Regions from separate parts of the Paenibacillus sp. FSL R7-0652 genome, predicted to be linked through region 1. Evidence: riboswitches for the same ligand, from Rfam matches in the RefSeq annotation. Region 1 holds a riboswitch; each other region holds the start of a gene.
The links. Region 1 has a riboswitch for cyclic di-AMP ahead of MKY97_RS00140 (ubiquitin-like domain-containing protein). Riboswitches for the same ligand answer to the same signal wherever they lie in the genome.

Region 1 (4,214 bases):
AAATATACAGTTTTAAATCCGGTTTAGCTGCAAGATGTAGATTTGACTTTTTATTTTCCTTCTATATATAGTAGCTTGAGTATTAAAAGTGAAAATACAGAAATCGCGGCATGTCCCAATCAAAATTTGTGTTTCAAAAAAATAAATTCAAAATTCTAATGCATATAATCGGTATTCGATTTTCGACATGAAGGGAGAAATAAACACTATGTTATTCGACACACATACACATCTCGATGCACCACAATTCGACGAAGACCGAGAGGACATGATCCAGCGGGCTGTTGATGCAGGCATTACTCGTATGATCAACATTGGCTTTAATCGGGAGACGATTCCAACGACGATGAAACTGGCTGAAACGTATGACTTCATCTATGCAGCTGTAGGCTGGCACCCGGTGGATGCAATCACGATGCAGGAGGGTGATTTAGAATGGATTGCATCTTTGTGCAAACACGAAAAGGTGGTAGCCATTGGTGAAATCGGTCTGGACTATCACTGGGACACCTCACCTAAGGAAATACAGCACCGCGTATTACGACAACAAATTGCATTGGCACGTGAATTAAATATGCCCATTGTCATCCATAATCGGGATGCCCATGAGGATATTGTACGTATTTTGCGTGAAGAGAAAGCGAGTGAGGTTGGCGGTGTGATGCACTCCTTCTCAGGCAGCTGGGAGACGGCGAAAATGTGTCTGGAATTGGGCTTCCATCTTTCTTTTGGAGGGCCAATCACATTCAAGAATGCGAAGCAGCCTAAAGAGGTGCTGGCCAAGGTTCCGATGGATCGATTTTTTCTAGAAACAGACTCCCCTTATCTTACACCTCACCCTTATCGTGGAAAGAGAAATGAAACAGCGCATGTACGTCTGGTTGCTGAAGCCGCTGCGGAAATTAAAGGCATTTCGGTGGAGGAAATTGCTGCAATAACCACCAAAAATGCCATGGAACGATTTGGGATTCGGTAAAAAAAGGAGTAAATCAGGTGAAAAAGGAAGCTAACGAGAGGTAATTTGCTCTTTGATTCGAATTATTGAAGAATATTACAATATTTTAACCAAATATTTAGAAAAACGTACTTGATCCATGCTTTACAACATGCATCAAAACAGGATATCATCTTTTCAGTGAATTGTTGTGCGGAAAATTGGACAGATGTTCGGGGGATGAACAAAGGGACACTTTCCGATAAGACAACATTACTTTCATGAATCAATCTCGCTGAGTCTCCGTTAATGGAGAGCGGGGGAACCAATAGGGCTTAAACATCGGTGAATGCAGCCGATGCGCATCGTTCGCTGACCCAAAACAGTGGAATGTTCTGCGAAGCCGTATTTGATTTCTTCTTTGGGTCTCGGGGTGAATTCAAGGGCGTCCGCCATGAGCGGGTGACCTGAGATAGGGCGGCTCTCTTTCGCCCGAACCCGACAGCTAACCTCGCAAGCGGAAAAAGAGAGGCAACCTCGTGCATGAATTTCCGATATTCAAATCATTCGGAAGCCACGAAAGAGTCTCTTACACTCTTTCTTTGGCTTTTTTTGTTTTGAATAAAAGAAATAGAGTCATCATACGGTAAGTATTCAGGAGGATGACATCATGCTGCGAAGAGGGGTTCATGGTGCAGGACCGATCATTACCTCTGATCTGTGTTCTGTAGAAAATTTGGTATAGTCGCGTCAAAGACATCATGCATTACTTTAGACGGCGAGGCTATGAAGGAGGACGGAGAAGTGGGCAGATTCCAACCAGAAGAGACCCATGAGTCACGATCATCCAGTAAGTCTTTCGCGTTGCGGTGGAAGCATGAGAACTTGCGTCAAATGGCACTGATCGCGATATTCTCAATTGCGCTTGCAATCATGATCTTGTTAGTCGTTTACGGTCAGGCCGGGAAGCAGATTTCACTGGTTATTGACGGCAAAGCTCAAGTGGTAGAGACTCGTACAGGAATGCTTCAGGAAATGCTGGAGGAGCAGTCAATCACAGTCAGCCCTCACGACAAGGTATCCATGCCCATGAATGGGGCGATTACGGACGGAGACCGAATCGTTATTGAGCGGGCCATCCCAGTTAACATTACGGCAGACGGAGACACCAAGACTCTGTATACAACCGATTCATCGGTACAAGATGTAATTCAGCAATCAGGTATTGAAGTTGCAAAGCATGATAAAGTGTATCCAGCGCTCGGAACTACTGTAAAATCGGATATGAAGATTCGTGTAGTGCGTGTAACAAAGCGTACAGTGGACGTGAAGCATCCGATTGCCTACAAGGTTGTCAAAACAGCAGATCCTAGTTTGTTCCAAGGGGATAATCGTGTAGTAGTGAAAGGTCAGGAAGGCACACTTGTGCAGCATATCGAAAAAGTGTTTCAAGATGGAGAACTCGTCTCCAAAAAAATGGTCGGCAAAACGATTGCTTCCAATCGTGTAGACAAAGTTATTGCAGTAGGTACAAAAGCGAAGCCGGTTGAGAAAAAGCCAGAGGTTCAATTGGTATCGGCCAAAACTTCGAAAAGCAGCAAAACAGCAGTATCGAACTCGAAGAAAACATCTGCCTCGGGCAGCAAGGTGATTACGGTCTCCGGGAATTCTTTTAAATATTCTAAAGTTCTGAAAAATGTATCCATGACAGCCTACTCTGCTGAAGAGCCAGGCATTGGTACGAAGACAGCTTCCGGTACTCGTGTAACGGAAGGCCGCACTATCGCAGTTGATCCGAAAGTCATTCCAATTGGCTGGTGGGTATACATCGAGGGCCTAGGCTTCCGTCGTGCGGAAGATACCGGTGGTGCGATTAAAGGCAACAAAATTGATGTTTATTATGACAGTGTGAAGCATGCCCTGAATTTCGGACGTAAGAAAGGCAAAACGGTATATGTGATTGGACCCGTGAAGCCGGAAGCGAACTAAAATCGTTTTACTTTGAAATGGGAATGCTATAAAATAGTTGCATGAAGATTCATGCGGAATATGCGGCGGAGGAGTCTGAATTCAGTCTCCTCCGCCGTTTGGCAGAGAAGAGGATATTCCTCTTCTTTTTGCGTTAGAAAGGAAGAATTGGAACATGATAAAAGAAGTAATTGTTGTGGAGGGCCGTGACGACACGGTAGCCATTAGAAGGGCCGTTGAAGCAGACACGATCGAAACCGGAGGTTCTGCTATTAATCAGCGTATACTGAAGCGAATTGCACTTGCTCAGGAGAGACGGGGTGTCATCATCTTGACAGATCCGGACCATGCGGGTGAGCGTATTCGTAAAATCATTGCCAATAAGATTCCAGGCTGCAAACATGCGTTCATTCCAGAGGCAGATGCGACACGTAAAGGGGATATCGGCGTTGAGAATGCTTCACCGGAGGCCATACGTCATGCTCTGGCACGTGTACACACATCCTATGAAGGTGCACCAAGTCTGATTGATTGGGAAGACCTCATTGAGGCAGGACTGATTATACACCCGCAAGCTGCAGCAAGACGCATGGAGATGGGCAACCTGCTGGGGATCGGGTATTGCAACGGCAAACAGTTTCACAAACGGCTGAGTGTTTTCCAGATTACAAGAGAAGAGTTCTCCGATGCATTAGCGCAAATCGAACGTGAAGGATTGTGAGGTTATGAAAGACATGGAACAAACCGTTGAAATTGCAACACCCAAACGCACTAAGGAAATTATTCAGAGGCATGGATTCTCCTTTAAGAAGAGTCTGGGACAGAACTTCCTGATCGATCAAAATATATTGAACAAAATCGTGGGCGCTGCCGATTTGGACGAGTCCAAGGGCGCTCTGGAGATTGGTCCGGGGATTGGAGCTCTTACGGAGCGCCTCGCGCGTGCGGCTGGTCCTGTTACGGCTGTGGAAATTGACCAACGTCTGCTGCCGATCCTTGGAGAGGTCATGGAGCCGTATCCCAATGTACGCATTCATCACGGAGATGTTCTTAAGCTGGATCTGGCTGCGCTGTTTGCATCAGACTTCGCTTCGGTTGATAAAGTAAGTGTTGTTGCGAACCTTCCCTATTATGTAACGACGCCAATCATGATGAAGCTGCTGGAAGAGAAGCTGCCTGTAGACAGCATCGTGGTCATGATCCAGAAGGAAGTAGCTGAACGCATGGCGGCGGCACCAGGTTCCAAGGATTATGGAAGTCTGAGTATTGCCGTGCAGTATTACAGTATGCCGGAACTGGTCTGTGTGGTACC
Region 2 (4,214 bases), 1.5 Mb from region 1:
AACGGGGAGAGTTATGCTCTGTAAGCATGGAGGCCTGCCCCGAGCATGTGAAAGTTGGGGAACAAGGGCTTCATAGACAGGGATGCGGGGGGCATATGTCCATCTGGAGAAGAGGTGCTCACGGTCGTCCATTCCTTCTCTAGGTCTGTGGTCAGACGACCCAGCAGTTCCTTGGTGACTTCTTCAGTTAGAGGGATAACTTTGGAGGCTTCGGATATACAAGCATACATGGCTGAATGCAGGTAACCGAGAACCGCCTCTTCGACGGGGATGTCAAGGTGGTGGTTAATCCAGGCGTGAACGGTAGGGAGGCAGCCAACGGAATTGTATTTTGCGAAGATCTGTTCAAGCGGGCTGAAGTCAATCCACGGATGCAGGGCGCGCGAGAGTTTGATTAAACGTTTGCCTATAGCTGATGCTTGTTCTCGAAGTTCAGCGGGTGTGCGCTGTACATGGACCAGTTTGTCGATCAAAGCGACACGCCAGGTGTCCTTATGATCTGTTGCGGTGTAGATGCCTTTGATCGCCATGCCTTCAAGACGCACAAGACTAGGGTGAAGCTGGCATCGCATGAACGATTCGATATCCTCGGCAGTACGTATGGAGCCTTCCTTGATATGGGTGTTCATGCCGAAGAGATGGGAGAACCCTCCAACCTGCACAGAGGGATCAAGCAGTTTCGCGTAATCGAGAAGCTTATTCCCACGATTCAAGATCTTTCGCCTCCTGTGTACAGTTGTGTAAATTTTCCTAACTTGATAAAGGTTTTTTTGAAAATTTGTGTGTAAATCCGAATTATATGATATATATTTTCACATAATAATCGGTGTTTTGTCAATAGTTAACAGAAAAAAAGACGTTTGTATAGGCCTGGTAAGTATTTTGTGTTATATAAACTTACACAAGCTTATTTGTGATAAAATAATTTGATTCTTCTAAAGTTCCTATTTCGAAAACGGATGGATTTACTCCGTCTTCGTGTGGCCTCTTTTTCGCAATCAGATTAATGTTATGTGCTTACTTCAGAGTTATGACAAAAATTTGCGCAGTTAGATGGAATTTGAGCAGTTAAATGAAAAATGAAAGGAGAAAGGAAGCTGAGTTGTATAAAAAGAAGTGTTATATTCAGGCTGCACAAGAAAATCTAGATAATTGCTTTACTTTTAAATAAGATTCCGGTATAATCAATTCTGTTGCCGATAATTTACGACATGCGGTCGTGGTGGAATGGCAGACACGCTATCTTGAGGGGGTAGTGGGCGTATGCCCGTGGAGGTTCGAGTCCTCTCGACCGCATTATATGAAGAGATACCTGAGAAGCTTTCCATAATGGAAAGCTTCTTTTCTTTGATCAGAACTGAAGTTCCGCAGCTCAATGGAACGTTCTGAACTAGTTGAAGCGGGTACAGCGAAAAAAAGCCATCCTGAAGCCTGAGCCTTGGCTCTTTGGTTTCGGATCGCTTTTTCATTTTATAAAATATAGTTTATTTCAACAAAGCCTCAATATCCTCTTGAATTTTGTCTGGTATCGTCTGCGGAGCATATCGTTTCACTACTTTCCCGTTCTGGTCAACCAGGAATTTGGTGAAGTTCCATTTGATTGCTTTCGAGCCGAGCAGGCCGGGTGCTTCTTTGGTAATATGTTGGAAAAGTGGATGGGCGCTGGAGCCATTGACGTCAATTTTTTCAAACATAGGGAAGCTGACACCGTAATTCATCTGACAGAACTCGGCAATATCATCGGAGGAACCTTTCTCCTGCGCAAACTGATTGCTTGGGAACCCAAGCACTTCAAACGGAGCATCCTGGAATTTATCCTGCAGCTCCTGCAGGCCCTTGAATTGAGGTGTGAGACCACACTGACTTGCTGTATTTACTATTAACAACACTTTGCCGCGATACTCGGACATCTCAATCTCTTGTCCGCGAAGGGTGTTTACTTTGTAATCATAAACTGACATAGGGATCGCCTCCATCATCTTGTTCTAGATACATTCATTATATTTTATGCAATTAAGTAATGCAAAACTTATTTGGCTTCTGCGTTGTTATGACCATCCTTGGTGTGTAAGATCGACGTAAGATTGAAATCGTTGTGAAATGTGATGATCCATTTTTGTGCGGCAGAGAATTAGACAGCTTGGAAGAGTTGGATAGCGTATAACCTCATTGTAAGCGTTATTATTGAAGATTATTGCCGGAAATCTGACGATTCAGTGATCTGGCCGCACTTTACATCATCATGGCACAGGTGTATGATTCATAGCGTAATTTGAATTTTAATAAATTTATACCTGAAAAACGAAACAAACGATAATATCGATCGGTTCTTTATTCAAGATGTACGAACGATGTTTTAATCGCTGAGTTTCCATTCATTAAGGGTGGAAAACGGGGGAACCAACAGGATGGGCTGTATTACAGCAGCAGACATCCATGGGGTGAATTTTCCGGTGACAGCCGGAAATAGGGCGACTCTCGCGCCCGAATCCGTCAGCTAACCTCGTAAGCGTTAAAGGGAGAGGCAGCAAACCGCACGCTGGTTCATGGCGTTTTCGTCATGGATTATTTAAGAAGCGTTTCGGAGGCCTTGGTCCCCCACGCTTCTTTTTTGTTGTCTTTTCACGCCAAGGGAGGAACGAACAATGGATAAAGAGATGATTTTGGTGACGGCTCCGAATGAAGCTGGACGTAAATTTGTGAAATTGCTGATGTACAAAAAAATGCCTTTTGCCGTTCTGACGAATAGTGCTGGTGAGGAGCGCAAACTTCGCCAGATTGGCGTAGAACATGTGATCCGCATGAATACGGCAGCGGCTGAAAAATGGTTTTTGCCGCAGGGCAGTGTAGGGAATGTATTTATTTTTGAAAATAGTCTGAACTTGACCTGCCGTTATCTGCAGATTTGCCGGTCATGGACATCCAAGTCCCTGTGTGTGATCACAGAGCAGAGCCATCCTAAAGGGATTTATCGGGGGATGGGGGCTGACAAAATCGTGTATTCATTGAACGGAGAAGTCGGTTTCCTTCTCAACAGCTGCAGCAAACAGGAAGCTGAAGTCAGCAGCTTATGATTGAGATTGATTCGATGTAAGACGCCTGCTATAATTGCAGCTATAGACTAACGGAATTTGAGGAGACTCATGCTTGTCGTGGGTCTTCTTTTTTTATGGATACAGTATGCAAGCTAGGGGTGACCTGCGGCTTATGAGGAGGAATCGGCGTGCCGGATATTGCCGGATTGAAGTGGTTGTTTTTTGATGTGGGGGATACGCTGGTGGATGAATGGGAGCCGGTAGACGATATCATCGGTCAATTCGTTCGTGAAGCTTGTGCTTATGGCTATCCAGTGAAAATTGAAGCGGTACGAGAGCTGTTTGCATCCTGTTATCGTAATTATGAACAGTGGCCAATGAAAGCTGCAATACGTACATATATTCATGATGAAGATCACCGCAAGCAGATTCAGGACAAGCTGAAATTCCGCAAAGAACTGGAGCGGCCCTTCCCTTCGGCGGCCAAGGTGCTGGAACGGCTCTCACATTACTATCGTATTGGCATCATAGCCAATCAGAGTCCTGGAACTGAGACTCGGCTGGAGAGTTACGGACTTCGGAAGTATGTCGATGTTCTGGCCTGTTCAGCGGAAGAAGGCGTGTCCAAGCCGGACCCGGAGCTGTATGCGGTTGCGCTGAAACAAGCTGGATGTGCTCCAGAAGAAGCGGTGATGGTCGGAGACCGAATCGATAATGATATCATACCAGCACGCAGCCTGGGCCTGCATACCATCCGTATTTTACAGGGATACGGAAGGTTTCAGCCCGAAACGTCGGAAGATGAGCGGGCGGACTGGACTGTTGAATCACTGGACGAACTGCTGCCCCTGCTCATACCTGATGACGATGCAAGTAAACCTATATAACGATCTGGTCGATGAGATCGGATTCGAGGTATAGGTGTCTGGGTGGCTTAACAAAGCAAAGACACCAAAAGGCTGATGCGCCCGTGTACTGCGGCACATCAGCCTTTTTTTATTTTGGAATGATATAAGCCTAAATCCTTTTTACACAGAAACGTTGATTGAAAGGAACAACCTGAAAAGCGAAGCGTTCGCCTTATATAGGTTAGAACAGCATGATGGTCTGGATAATGAGATATACATTCAGCACAACGATGATGGCAGCAATGATCCAGGAAACGATTTTGAGCCAAAG
Region 3 (4,214 bases), 3.0 Mb from region 1:
GACGGTAAGGATGAGATCGTCGGATTTGATATTGCGATCGCGAAAGAAATTGCGGCAGATCTCGGCGCCGAACTCGTTATTGAAGATATGGGATTTGACGGTTTGCTGCCTGCGCTGCAGAGCGGTCGCGTAGATTTGGTCATCTCAGGCATGACACCGACAGATGAGCGGAAGAAAAGTATTGATTTTTCTGAGCCGTACTACAAATCCAAACAAGTCATTATGATCCGCAATGTGGACAAAGACAAATTTCCGGACATGAAGTCTTTGGAGAATACCAAAATCGGTGTACAAAAAGGCTCCATTCAGGAATCGATTGGACAGAAAATTCCAGGCGCGAAGCTCACTTCTCTGGATAAAATCTCCGATATCGTGCTGCAGCTTCAAACGAAACGTGTCGATGCGGCGATTGTCGAGGATACGGTGGCTGCTGGTTATCTGGATGATATTATCGGTTTGGCAGCCGCAGTTCCGGATGAAGAGCAGGTTGAAGCGGCAATCGGGATTCGCAAAGGCAATACAGAGCTGCTGACCGCAGTGAATCAAACGCTGGAGCGTCTGAAAAGCGAAGATAAAATCAACCAGATGGTAACGGATGCGAGTCTCCTGATGGCGGATAAAGTGAACAAATCACAAAATATTTTTGAAGTATTCTGGCAGTATAAAAGCTTCTATGCAACAGGTGTGGGATATACGCTGCTGTTATCGGCTCTCGGTGTCCTGTTCGGGGTAATCATCGGTTTGATTATCTGCCTGTTCCGTCTTCATAATCTGGCCGTTCTGCGCTGGATTGGTACAGCTTACGTAGAAGTCATTCGAGGCACGCCAATGCTGGTTCAGCTCATGATTATCTACTATGGGGTGTCCTTGACCTTTGGCATCAACTTCTCCGCACTGCAGGCGGGGATTATGACACTCTCCATCAACAGTGGTGCGTACCTGGCCGAGATTTTCCGTGCAGGGATTCAAGGCGTGGATCGTGGTCAATTGGAGGCTGCTCGTTCACTCGGTATGGGCAGAGGTGATGCGATGCGTTATATCATTTTGCCGCAGGCTTTCAAAGCCGTACTTCCGGCAATCGGTAACGAGTTCGTGACCATCATTAAAGAGTCATCCATTATCTCCGTCATCGGTATGGTGGATATTATGTATCAGGCAAGTGTAGTTAAAAACATTACGTACCAAGGAATGAATCCATTCCTTATTGCGGCAGCGATCTACTTCGTCATGACATTCATTTTGTCCAAGCTGCTGGGTCGATTGGAAAGGAAGTTGGGTGCAAGTGATAGACGTTAGACAATTATACAAATCATATGGCAAAAATGATGTGCTGAAAGGCATCGACGTATCCATCGGTAAAGGTGAGGTCGTCGTAGTGATTGGTCCTTCGGGTTCGGGTAAAAGTACATTCCTGCGCTGTCTGAACCTTCTGGAGCAGCCGACATCGGGACAAATTAATTTTGAAGGTGTTTCCATTACCGATCCCAAGCACAATATTAATGCTACGCGAGAAAAAATGGGCATGGTATTTCAGCATTTCAATCTGTTTCCGCACAAAACGGTGCAGCAAAACATTACGATTGCGCCAATCAAGGTAAAGAAGCAATCTGCAGTTGAAGCAAACAAAATTGCCGATGATCTTCTGAAAACGGTTGGTTTGGCTGATAAAAAAGATGTATATCCTAATCAGCTGTCTGGTGGACAGAAGCAGCGGATCGCAATTGCAAGAGCCCTGGCGATGCAGCCGCATGTTATGCTGTTTGATGAGCCCACATCTGCACTGGACCCGGAGATGGTTGGAGAAGTACTGGAAGTTATGAAACGTCTTGCCGAGGGCGGCATGACCATGGTCATCGTTACCCATGAGATGGGTTTTGCGCGTGAGGTTGGTGACCGGATCCTGTTTATGGATGGCGGGGTTATCGTTGAAGAAGGTACGCCTGATGAAGTTTTCGGTGCACCGAAACATTCGCGTACACGTGATTTTCTCGCAAAAGTACTCTAAATCATCCCGCTTCCTGGAGTGGATTTATAGCAAAAGCAGCGTTAACGGCAGAGGTCCGCTAACGCTGCTTTTTTGCATTTCACATAAGAAGGAATGAAATCAGGGCTTCAAAACAAAATAAGTAACGTTTCTGTTACCCATGTAAGAGATAAACGGACTGATTAAAGGATGTGAAATTCTGGAGTTATCTTACAAATCCCGGAGGACCAAAGAAGATCGGTCGCTAATTGGTAACATTTACTACAGCTTAGGGTTACAAAATTGTGATATATTGAATGCTGCCGAAACTTCCGAAGTGGAAGTGTGGGGGATGTAACAGTGCAGACGTGTCAGTTCATAAGAACGGCGCGCCGCTAGGGGTGAATTAGGGTACATAATGCTTCAGCATGTGATTTACAGCCTATAGGGTGGATTCCTCCATCCGAATCCGACAACTAACTTCGCAGGCATAATGAGGAGGAAGACCATGTTTCACAAAAAACGTATAGCCAAGACAGCCATTGCATTACTGACATCCGTACTGTTGATTCAAACCGTTCCGGTTCACGCGGAATCGATTCATACAGCTAAAGAGGGGGATACGTTCTTCACCCTATCCAAACAGTATGGTATTGCCATGGACACATTAATTAAAGCCAATAAAGACATTTCACCGTATAACATCTATGGTGGTCTGAAAATTACAATTCCAGGTCAGGAAAATAAAGCGCAAGCAGCCCCGGTTCAGATGAAGTCAGAGGAAAAACCGGTTACAGCAGCGAGTCTGGATGTAAGCGCGGATACTAAAGTTGTCCAAGCCTGGGGTAAAACATTTGACTATAGTAAGACCTTAAACGTGAAAGCTACAGCATATTCCTCAGATGCTTCCGAGAACGGGGGCTGGGGAGCAGTTGATTATTTTGGCAACCCGCTGGAACTGGGCACGATTGCAGTAGATCCGAAGGTGATTCCTTTTGGAACCAAAGTTCTCGTGACGGGGCATACGCACCCGGGACTGCCTAAACAGGCTTTCGTTGCTACTGCTCTGGATGCAGGGAGTTCCATCAAAGGCAACCGCATCGACATTTTTATTCCGGGAAGTAAACAGTTCGTAAGTTCATTTGGTTTTCAGGATATTGAGCTTTACATTTTAAAATAAAAAGTAAAATTGACTTAACTCCCTAGATTCTTTGATGGGATTCAGAGAAAAATGATACGCTAACATATAGAGGGTGTTCTTTGGTTGTTGTCATGAATGAGTAAGATTCATGGTTACCGATAGGAACACCCTGTATTTTTATCTATACAATCAGCTTTAAGGCTGCCGGGTGTCTTATTGTTTTTCCTTAGGCAGCTGCAGCATCTCGTCCAGCGTGACCAGTTCATAACCTCGATGTCGCAATTCCTCAATGACATCTGGCAGGGCCTCCACTGTACCTTGGAGATTAGAGCCTGTACCTCCGCCTGCATGCTGCAGTACGATGGAGCCGGGTTTAACCGTTGACAGAATATTATGTTTCACTTGTTCCTTGGACAGCCCTTTCCAATCCAACGAATCCACATTCCAGTTGATAATGCTGTAGTGCTGCTTGGCGGCCCAGCGCAGCTGTTCCTCGTTAATATCTCCATAAGGTGGGCGAATCAATTTGGGTGTGTAGCCCGTCAGTCGCTGAATGATATCCCCGGTATGTAGAATCTGTCTGCGAAAAGCAGTCATCGATAACTTGCTGAATTCGGGATGGTTGTAGCTGTGATTGCCTACAATATGTCCTTCTTTCACCATACGTTTCACCAGATTTGGATGTTTTTCCGCCCGACTGCCTACCACAAAAAAGGTTGCGCGAACCTTATATTTTTTCAAGACATCCAGTACCTGCGGCGTAAACCTCGGGTCGGGTACGTCATCAAAAGTCAGTGCAACCTGTTTGGTCGACGGGCCATTTGTCTTGAAAGTATCCGCATATTTCTGACGCAGTTGACCTAAAGTCAGCTGTTCTTCTCGATCATTGGCGCTGGATGCAGGTGGATCAAGCTCGGGCAGATTAGGTATGTGATTTGCTGAAGCAGCCGCGGGAGGAACCAGGTAAACCCCAAAACATATAACCATAACGAGTGCTGGCATAACGAGGCGTTTAAACATTGGACGGCCTCCTTTTTTCAGAAATTTCGTTCTTTATGGTATGCCCTTCACGAGAACCATTTATGCGAATGTGAGAAGTTTCATTGTGTA

Region 2: linked by a shared signal. The riboswitch ahead of MKY97_RS06835 (hypothetical protein) and the one ahead of MKY97_RS00140 (ubiquitin-like domain-containing protein) in region 1 are both predicted to bind cyclic di-AMP.
Region 3: linked by a shared signal. The riboswitch ahead of MKY97_RS16400 (3D domain-containing protein) and the one ahead of MKY97_RS00140 (ubiquitin-like domain-containing protein) in region 1 are both predicted to bind cyclic di-AMP.

The regions. Positions count from the first base shown of each region.
Region 1 covers NZ_CP152001.1:30,154-34,367, forward strand. The annotation lists gene MKY97_RS00135 (TatD family hydrolase) at 209-976, shown strand; cyclic di-AMP (ydaO/yuaA leader) riboswitch at 1,218-1,470, shown strand; gene MKY97_RS00140 (ubiquitin-like domain-containing protein) at 1,739-2,923, shown strand; gene rnmV (ribonuclease M5) at 3,078-3,623, shown strand; gene rsmA (16S rRNA (adenine(1518)-N(6)/adenine(1519)-N(6))-dimethyltransferase RsmA) at 3,637-4,214, shown strand, end outside.
Region 2 covers NZ_CP152001.1:1,549,036-1,553,249, forward strand. The annotation lists gene MKY97_RS06820 (urease accessory UreF family protein) at 12-713, opposite strand; tRNA gene MKY97_RS06825 (tRNA-Leu) at 1,214-1,296, shown strand; gene MKY97_RS06830 (glutathione peroxidase) at 1,485-1,961, opposite strand; cyclic di-AMP (ydaO/yuaA leader) riboswitch at 2,352-2,527, shown strand; gene MKY97_RS06835 (hypothetical protein) at 2,646-3,074, shown strand; gene MKY97_RS06840 (HAD family hydrolase) at 3,224-3,922, shown strand; gene MKY97_RS06845 (Nramp family divalent metal transporter) at 4,125-4,214, opposite strand, start outside.
Region 3 covers NZ_CP152001.1:3,703,459-3,707,672, reverse strand. The annotation lists gene MKY97_RS16410 (ABC transporter substrate-binding protein/permease) at 1-1,296, shown strand, start outside; gene MKY97_RS16405 (amino acid ABC transporter ATP-binding protein) at 1,283-2,005, shown strand; cyclic di-AMP (ydaO/yuaA leader) riboswitch at 2,275-2,469, shown strand; gene MKY97_RS16400 (3D domain-containing protein) at 2,472-3,143, shown strand; gene MKY97_RS16395 (polysaccharide deacetylase family protein) at 3,318-4,124, opposite strand.